2 regions of the Glutamicibacter sp. BW78 genome follow, and region 2 is predicted to be linked to the other one. Evidence: riboswitches for the same ligand, from Rfam matches in the RefSeq annotation. Region 2 holds a riboswitch; the other holds the start of a gene.
The links. Region 2 has a riboswitch for thiamine pyrophosphate ahead of thiE (thiamine phosphate synthase). Riboswitches for the same ligand answer to the same signal wherever they lie in the genome.
Positions count from the first base shown of each region.

Region 1 (4,480 bases), on a different contig from region 2:
ATGCGCAGGATCGTGGCGTACCTGCCCTGTGGGCCGGTGAATTCGCTCGCCGGTGGCAGAGCCGGAACCGGTGCGTCGAGGTCCCACTCGCTGCAATCCTGCCCGATGAACATTCCCAGCTGGGCCAGCGACTGTTCGGTCGGTAGGAGGGCATCCACCTCTGCCTGCCGCGCCAACGCCTCGACTTCGGTGGATCCGAGGTAGGTGACCAGTCCGGGCATGATCGCGACCTTCGACGGGTCCCTGCCTTCGGCGGCAATGCGCTGCTTCAGATCCGCGTAGTAGTCCTGCCCGCTGGCCAGATCGTAGGCCACCGCGTAGATCCCTTCGGCATGGCGTGCCGCTAGCTGGCGACCGGATTCCGAGGCCCCGGCCTGGAACAGGACCGGCCGGCCTTGCGGGCCCCGGGGCACGTTCAGCGGCCCGGCAACACCGAAATGCTCGCCGTCGTGGTTGATGGGCCTGACTTTCTCGGGATCGGCGAAGAACCCCGAACGATCGGCGAGCACCGCGTCATCGGCCCAGGAATCCCAGAGGGCCAGCGCGACGTCGATGAATTCGGCGGCCCGGGCATAACGTTCGGGACTGGCCGGCATGGAATCCATCGAGTGGTTGCGCGCCTCGGCGTCGAACATCGAGGTGACCACATTCCACCCGATGCGCCCGGCGCTGAGGTGATCCAGCGAGGCGAGCATCCTGGCAGCGTGGTACGGGGTGTAGAAGGTCGTGGAGACGGTGGAGATCAGCCCGATGCGGCTGGTGCTCCGCGCCATGGCGGCCAGCGCCGTCAACGGTTCGAAGAACCACCGGGGGCCGGCTGCCGGGTTTCCCGCCGAGTGTCCGTCGGCGAAGAACACGGCATCGAAGAGGCCGGCCTCGGCGGTTTGGGCCAACCGTTCGTAATGCTCGATGCTGCCCAGTTGCTCAACCGCAGAGTCCGGGTGGCGCCACGCTGCCTGGTGGTGCCCGCAGGCGTTGAGGAAGGCGTTGAAATGTAGTTGGCGTGGTGCCGTTTCGGCTGTGTTGATGGGGTGTGTGCTCATCTCTAGTTCATCACCAGTCCGCCGTCGACCACCAGATTCTGCCCGGTGACCGCACGGGCCCAGGGGGAAGCGAAGAACAGGATGGCGTCGGCGAATTCGGCCGGTGTGGTGACCTTGCGCAAGGGGGTGGAGGAGGCGATGAAGTCGAAGACCTCTTCGGGGGTCGCGGCGCTGGCGTCCGTGGTGCGTAGTAGACCACCGGAGACCATGTTCACCGAGACCTGGTGTTGGCCCAGGTCGGCGGCGAGTGTTCGGGTCAGGGCCAGCAGGGCGGCTTTGGAGGCGGTGTAGTCGTGGTACGGGACCACGGGGTTTTGGAAGAGGTTGGTGCCGATGTTGATGATCCGCCCGAAGCCCTGTTTACGCATCCCCGGCAGCGCCGCCTGGGCGGTGTTCAGTGCGCCGCGAACACTACCGGAGAACTGGGTGGTGAACTCCTCCCAACCAATCTCTGCGGCCGAGGATCGGGCCTCGCCATTGAAGGAGAAATCGGCCAGCGCGTTGTTCACCACGGTGGTCACGGGGGAACCGAAATGGGCCTGGGAGGCCACGAGCATGGCGGTGACCTGCGCCGGATCGGTGACATCTGCCTGGACTGCCAGGGCACGGTCGGGCCCCAGACCGGCAGCAAGTTTCTCGGCGGCTTCGGCGGACTGCCGGTAGTTGATGACGACGCGGGCGCCTTGTGCGGCGAAGGCCTGCACGATATGACGGCCCAAACCGCGGGCGCCCCCGGTGACAAGGACAATCTGGTCTGAGAGGTTCATTTGGTCTCGCTTTCATGGCTGCCGAGGGCAGGTGGTGGTGGAAATGAAGGGGATCGTTGCGGGCAGCATCGCCCGGGGGAGAGAGGTGAGGGCCCCGTGAGACACGCGGGGAGCACGGTGGTCGTGCTGTGGTGTCCGACGGTGGAGAGCAGGCTGCGCAGGAGAGGTTTCAGCTGGGCCGCAGCTGGCGGGCAGAGGCTAAACCGCTGGCCGAGAGACGGCACGGCAGGATGCGGAGCGCCAGGGTGGACGCAACCAACGCATGGCGACATCGGGCCGTGGGGTGGCGGTCCGGCAGGACCTTCCAACATGGAGGTTTAGGTGAAGAAGCACCTGCAACATCCCTTCGCTAGTTCGAACTAGATCAGGTTCAACGGGTGTTCTCTCAGCCAGAAATCATGGCACCCCGTGTCACTGCACCACACCCTACACACTTCACGCAGCGATTCGACAACTTCGTGTCCACGTGTACAGTCTGTGCTGAACACGGGAGTCCGGTGAGCCGGGCTGAGAGGAAGCTGATCAAGCTTCGACCGTCGAACCTGATCTGGGTCATGCCAGCGCAGGGAGGCAAAACTCTAAATCCCGTGCCCTGTTCACTCAACAGAAGGGGCACGACAGTGCACTCAATAACGCCGCCATCCACCACGCCACTACCGGCGCGACGACGCTTTTCCTTCGACCTCAAGGACCTGGTGCTCATCGTGGTCCTGGGGGTCGTCTTCGGATTCCTCTACTGGGCGTTGGTCCAGGCATCGGCCGGGCTGACCCTGCTGATGGGCCCGTTCGGGGACCTCTCCTCGCATCTACTCTTCGGCGGGTGGCTCATCGTGGCCCCGATCGCCGTCGCCATCATCAGACGACCCTTCGCCGGGATCCTCGCGGAGGTCATTGCCGGTGGGGTGGAGGTCGTTTTCCTCGGCTCGACGGCAGGACCCATGCTTTTCCTGGTGGCCGCCATCCAAGGTCTGGGCAGCGAACTTCCCTTCGCCCTGCGTCGCTACCGGTCTTTCAGCTGGCTCACCTACGCTTGCTCCGGACTACTCGGAGCAGGATTGGCCTTCGCCGTCTCGGCCTTCCGTTTCGGGTGGTACGGCCAGGATTTCTTTGTCATCCGGCTCATCGTTCAACTGCTCTCCGGGCTCATTCTCGGCGGTCTCCTGGCCCGCAAGACCGTTAACGCCCTGGCTAAAACCGGCGTCGTGGACAACTACGCCATCGGCCGGGACCAGCCAACCGCCGAGGGAGCATGAAACCGGCAAGCACGCCGGTAGTCGTGCTTGAGAACGTGACCGTAACCTACCCCCGAAGGCAGGTGCCGGTCCTGGATCGGGTGACCTTGAGTCTCGAAGCAGGCGAACAGGTCATCATCCTGGGGCCCTCGGGGGCCGGAAAGTCGACGCTTTTAAACCTGATGACCGGGGTCATCCCGCATTCGGTGGCGGCACGGTTCACTGGCCGGGTCCTCGTCGCTGGTCAGGACACCGCTCACACCGGCGTCGCCGAATTGTCACGGACCGTCGGCGTCCTGGCCCAGGACCCCGAATCGGCGATGTGCATGCCCGATGTGCAGCGGGAGATCGCCCTTCCACTGGAGAACCATGCGGTACCCCCACGACAGATCGAGGGCCTGATCGATGAGGTGCTGGAACAGGTCAACGGAGCCAGCCTCAAGGACAGGTCAACACGGCAACTCTCCGGTGGCCAAGGTCAACGGGTTGCCTTGGCGGCCAGTCTGGTCGTGGAGCCGCCGGTGCTGCTGCTCGACGAACCCACCTCGATGCTTGACGCCGAAGGCATCTCCTCGGTGCGCCGGTCCATCGACCGGGCGGTGCACGACCGTGGCCCCGCCGTGGTGCTGGTGGAACACCGCATCGACGAGTATGCGGGAGCCGACGGTGTGGCGGGGCTTCCCGGACGGGCCATCGTGCTCGACGCCGAAGGGGCCCTGATCGCTGACGGCCCCACACGGACCGTGTTAAAACAATCGGCACGCCAGCTCGTGGACGCCGGGTGCTGGACACCGTTGGAAACCGAGCTGCAGGCTGCATGCGGCACCGAAGGCGGTTTGGCATCGCCCATCGTCCGCGAAGAATTGCTGCACTGGGCGGAGGGCCAACCAACGGTTCCGCAGCCGACGCAGGCCACCGACAGCGTGGTCCTCTCAGCCCGGGGCCTCTCGATCACCCGGGCGCCAATCCCTGCCCGGAAACGACGCCGCGAACCCGCGGTGATCAGCCCCCAACTTGAAGGCATCGACCTGGAACTACGCTCCGGGGAGATCGTCGCCCTGTTGGGCGCCAACGGGACGGGCAAGACCAGTCTGTTGCTCGCGCTCGCCGGGCTGCTGCAACCACTTGCCGGCACGATATCGGGGGACCGCCCCGGGCTGGTGTTCCAGAACCCCGAACACCAATTCGTGGCCACCACGGTCCGAGAAGAAGTTGGCCATGGCCTGCCGGCGCTCATCAATGGTCGTCCTGCCCAGGAGAAGATCGATGACCTGCTGGCCGAACACCGGCTGACGCATCTGGCCGCGAGCAACCCGTTCCGACTCTCGGGCGGGGAAAAGCGGCGGCTCAGCGTTGCGGCCATGCTCGCTCATTCCCGCAACGTCCTGTTGGCCGACGAACCGGGTTACGGGTTGGACCGGAAAGCCACCATCTCGAT
Region 1 covers NZ_NRGU01000031.1:260,962-265,441, reverse strand. The annotation lists gene CIK75_RS07945 (LLM class flavin-dependent oxidoreductase) at 1-1,043, opposite strand, end outside; gene CIK75_RS07940 (3-oxoacyl-ACP reductase) at 1,046-1,810, opposite strand; TPP riboswitch at 2,135-2,229, opposite strand; TPP riboswitch at 2,287-2,396, shown strand; gene CIK75_RS07935 (ECF transporter S component) at 2,431-3,063, shown strand; gene CIK75_RS07930 (ATP-binding cassette domain-containing protein) at 3,099-4,480, shown strand, end outside.
Region 1: it holds a riboswitch for thiamine pyrophosphate, as region 2 does, so the genes downstream of both, CIK75_RS07935 (ECF transporter S component) here and thiE (thiamine phosphate synthase) in region 2, are expected to answer to the same signal.

Region 2 (4,480 bases):
GCAGGGCAGGATGGCCGCCACGAGCTCGGGATAGGAATCGCCGGAGGCCACCAGATGGTTCAGGTAGGAAGACGTGGTGGGGCTCGGTTCCGGATCGGGGGCATGACCGAGCCGGAGCACATGCAGATTCCCTTCTTCTTCGAGGGCCCCGACGGCCCCGGAAGCCCAAAACTGCTGTTCCTCACGGTTTGGAGCCAATTCTGCAGCGCGGGAGAGGACCCGCGAGTAGGTCCGCAGATACAACGAATCCTGGGCCAGATAGAAGTGGAAATCCTCGGAGGGCAGGGTTCCGTCACGGAGTAAGCGGATGAACGGCAGATCGTCGATCCCCGAACGCAGTGCCGACAGATCATTCCACCAGGTGGTCAGCAAGGCCCCCGCCGTTGGTACCGCTGCGCCGTCCCAGAGTGCACCGAAGTGGTTCACCGGACCATGCCCGCCCCCGACCTCGAGTTCATCGGCACGGTAGAGGGCACCTTCGAGCCAGCCACGGGCCAGACGCAGGGCATCTCCCCAGTCCCCACAGCCGGCCCAGAGGGTGGCCAGCGCCGCGGACAGCGAGCAACCGGTCCCGTGGGTGTTCGGGGTATCGATGCGCGCACCCTCCACAGCGGCGAGGACGCCGTCGGGGCCGACCAGGGCATCCGGGCATCGATGGCCGGAGAGGTGGCCCCCCTTGGCCAAGACCAGGACCGAATAGCGTTCCGCCAGACGGGTCGCCTGGTCCACGACGTCTTCCCACCGGGTTGATGCCGGTTCCCCGAGCAATACCGCCAACTCCGCGATGTTCGGGGTCAGGACATCGGCCAACGGGAGCAGCCGACGCAAGGCCGCCTCGGCGTCGTGCTCCAATAAGCGGTCTCCCGAGGTGGAGATCAGCACGGGGTCCACGACGACGGCGGTGCCCGGGCGGGCGCCCAGCCAGGAGGTGGTGGCCTCGATGACCTCGGCGGTGGCCAGCATGCCGATCTTCACCGCATCGATGCGGACATCGGCGGAGACCGTCTCGAGTTGTTGGGTGAGGAATTCCGCCGGCGGGGTATGGACCCCGGTGACTCCTCGGGTGTTTTGGGCGGTCAGGGCGGTGATGGCGGCCATACCGTAGCCGCCGCAGGCGGCGATCGATTTCAGGTCGGCTTGGATGCCCGCCCCGCCGGAGGGGTCGGCACCGGCGATGGAGAGGATGTTGGGGATTCTCGAGGCGCTCATGCGTTCACCGTCCGTGATGCCCGGGTCCATTCATCCACCAGCGCCGCAGCAGCATCCCGGGGGTTCTCGGCGGAGCAGATGGCCCGCACGACGGCCATGCCGATGGCCCCGGCGGCGTGGGCCTCACCGGCATCGCCGGAACCCAGCCCGCCGATCGCCACGCAGGGCAGCGGGGCCTGGGAGATCAACGAAGTCAGGCCGGAGAACCCCAGGGGAGTCGGATGATCCTTCTTGGTGGGGGTGGCCCGCACGGCGCCGGTGCCCAGATAGTCGATGGTGCCCGCCGGCAGTGTGGACACTGCAGCGAAATGCTCCTCGGTGCTGGCGCTGAGCCCCAGCACGGCGTCGGGTCCGATGAGGGACCTGACGAGTTCGACCGGTAGGTCCTTCTGTCCGATATGGACCCCGTCCACCCGGATCCCTGCGGCGCGGCCCGCCAGGTAGACGTCCACCCGGTCGTTGAGGAGCAGCAGGGCTCGGTCGGCTGTGTGTTCGGCGCAGGCGGTCGCCTCGGCCAGGAACTCGCGGGCCGACAGGTCCTTGCACCGCAGCTGGATGGTCCCCACACCGGCGGCGACGGCGTCGGCCACGATATCCGCTAGTGGCCGTCCCGCGGTGCTGGCTGAGTTGGCGACGAGGTAGATCCCGGTCCCGGGAGTCGGCGTGCTCATGCGATCACCGCCGAAACAGACGGGTCGGTAGGTGAATAGGTCAAGGTTTGCGCATGTTGGTGCATGGGCGACATCCCTCCGCTAGTACGAACTAGATCAGGTTCTTGCCGGGTATGTTCTCAGTCCGCGCCGGTGGCGGACACCCCGTGTCAGTGATCGTGAGCCTACAGTCCCCCGCCGGGGGCGGCAAACCCGTTGGATGCCCCAGGGACCGTCCCCGCGCTAGTGTCGTACCCATGGCCACGAATCGACGCTCCCGTTCCTCAGCAGTTGCCGCGCCTATCGTGCAGGCGGGCCCCGAAGCCGAACTCCCGGCCACCGCGGCCCTCAGGCTCCGCGATGCCTCCGATTCTCGGCTGGCCCATCCGAGGAGGTTCCGCAGTGCCCAGCTCAAGGCCCTCGAACGCCTCATCCAGGATCATGAGCAGGACCTATGTGACGCGTTGATGTCGGATCTGGGTAAACCGGCGGCCGAATCGCGGTTGACCGAAGTGGACCGGGTGAAAGCCGAAATCGATCATGCCCAGTTATATCTGGGCGACTGGATGGCCGATGAGCAGGTGAAGGTTCCGCTGTCCTTGCAGCCGGCGTCGGCTCGTGTGCAGGCACGGCCCTTGGGTATGGTTCTGGTCATCGCTCCATGGAACTACCCGGTCCTGCTGCTGTTGGGACCGCTGGTCGGTGCCCTGGCGGCAGGGAACACCGTGGTTCTCAAACCCTCCGAACTGGCTCCGGCCACCTCCGCGGTGATGGCCTCCCTCATCCCGCAGTATCTGGATCGGCGTGCCGTTGCCGTCCTGGAGGGGGCAGCCGAGACGACAGCTGAACTGCTGAAGATGGATTTCGACCATATTTTCTATACCGGAGGCGAGCGGGTCGGGAAGATCGTGGCCCGGGCCGCCGCCGAAACATTGACTCCGGTGACCCTCGAGCTGGGTGGCAAGAGTCCTGCGGTGGTAGCGGACGGGAACTTCGCCGCGATTGCCCGGCGGCTGGCCCACGGGAAGTTCATGAATGCCGGACAGACCTGTGTCGCCCCGGACTACGTGTTGGCGGTTGGGGCCACGGCGGCGGCCGAACTGGAAAAGCAGCTGCCCCGGGCGATCGCCGCTTTCTATGGCAAGGATCCCTCCGGCAGTAAGGACTATGGACGCATCATCAACGCCTCGCACTTCTCTCGGCTGGCCTCCTTCCTGGGGCAGGGACGCGTGGTGGCCGGTGGATCCAGCGATGCTGACTCGAGGTACATCGCGCCCACGGTTCTGGCCGACGTCGATCCGGCGGCGCCGGTGATGACGGAGGAGATCTTCGGTCCGATTCTGCCGATCATCCAGGTCGACCGTTTCGACGATGCCGTGCGGTTCATCAACTCTCGGCCCTCGCCGCTGGCCGCGTACTTATTCAGTGAGCGCCCCCGCCTGCACACGTCTTTCGAGGATCAGGTGCGGGCCGGCGCCATCGCCCATAACGTGTGCAGCATGCATCTGGCCGTTCCGGCGCTACCCTTCGGGGGTGTCGGGGCCTCGGGGACGGGGAACTACCACGGCAAGTTCGGGTTCGACACCTTCAGCCAGCAGCGTCCGGTGCTATCCAAGACTGCCCGGGTCGACACCCTGAAGGCCATCTACCCGCCGTTCGGCTGGGCCAAACGGAAGATCATGCGTTCGATCGGCTGAATCGATCGGGCCACGTCCATCGAGAACACATGAAAGACCCGGCCCACACTGCGCGTGGGCCGGGTCTTTCGTTACGGAAAGCGCCGTGGCGCCTGCCGATTAATCGTGACTACTTCTCGGTGAGTGAATCCACGTATTCCTGGTTCTCGGAGATCCACTTATCGACGATCGGCGCATAATCGTCGGTGTCGGTGTCGTTGAACATCGCATTCTCCAAGGAGAACAGCTTCTCGTCGTCGATCTTGAAGTCGTTCAGCCACTCGGTCAGTCCCGGGTAGTTTTCCTCGAAGTCCTTATTGCCATAGGAGGTGATGGTTTCGGCCTTGCCCATGGCACCCTTCGGGTCCTTCAGGTCCTTGATCGGGAACTCATCGTAGGCCCAGTGCGGACGCCACAGGGTAACAACGATATCGTCGCCTGCCTTGGTGGCCTTCTTCAGCTGGCTCAGCATGGCTGGGGTAGAGGATGTCTTGAAGTCCATCTTCTCCAGACCGTAGTCCGGGATGGCGTTCTCCTGGGTGGCCTTGGTCAGGCCGGCGCCCGGGTCGATGCCGTAGATCGTGTTGCCGAACTTATCGGCGTTCTTCGCCAGCTGATCCAGCGAATCGATCGGGGCGTCCTCGTTAACGGCGATGGTCAGCTTGGCATCGTCGTACCAGGTGCCCAACTTGGTCATCTTGTCGCCGTACTTTTCCAAGTAGTCCTTATGCGTCAGCGGCATCCAGACGTCCATGGTCAGGTCCAGGTCACCCGAGGCAACGCCCGAGAAGACCGGAGCGGCGTCGGCGTCAGTAAGTTCGACGTCGTAGCCCTTCTTGTCGAGGATCTGCTTCCAGAGGTTGGAAACGGCCACTCCTTCATCCCAACCGGCCATGACGCCGATGTTCAGTGCGGCCTTATCGCCGTTTTCCGGCGATTCGGGGG
Region 2 covers NZ_NRGU01000039.1:409,194-413,673, forward strand. The annotation lists gene CIK75_RS14750 (bifunctional hydroxymethylpyrimidine kinase/phosphomethylpyrimidine kinase) at 1-1,209, opposite strand, end outside; gene thiE (thiamine phosphate synthase) at 1,206-1,880, opposite strand; TPP riboswitch at 1,937-2,037, opposite strand; gene CIK75_RS14760 (aldehyde dehydrogenase family protein) at 2,117-3,556, shown strand; gene CIK75_RS14765 (glycine betaine ABC transporter substrate-binding protein) at 3,666-4,480, opposite strand, start outside.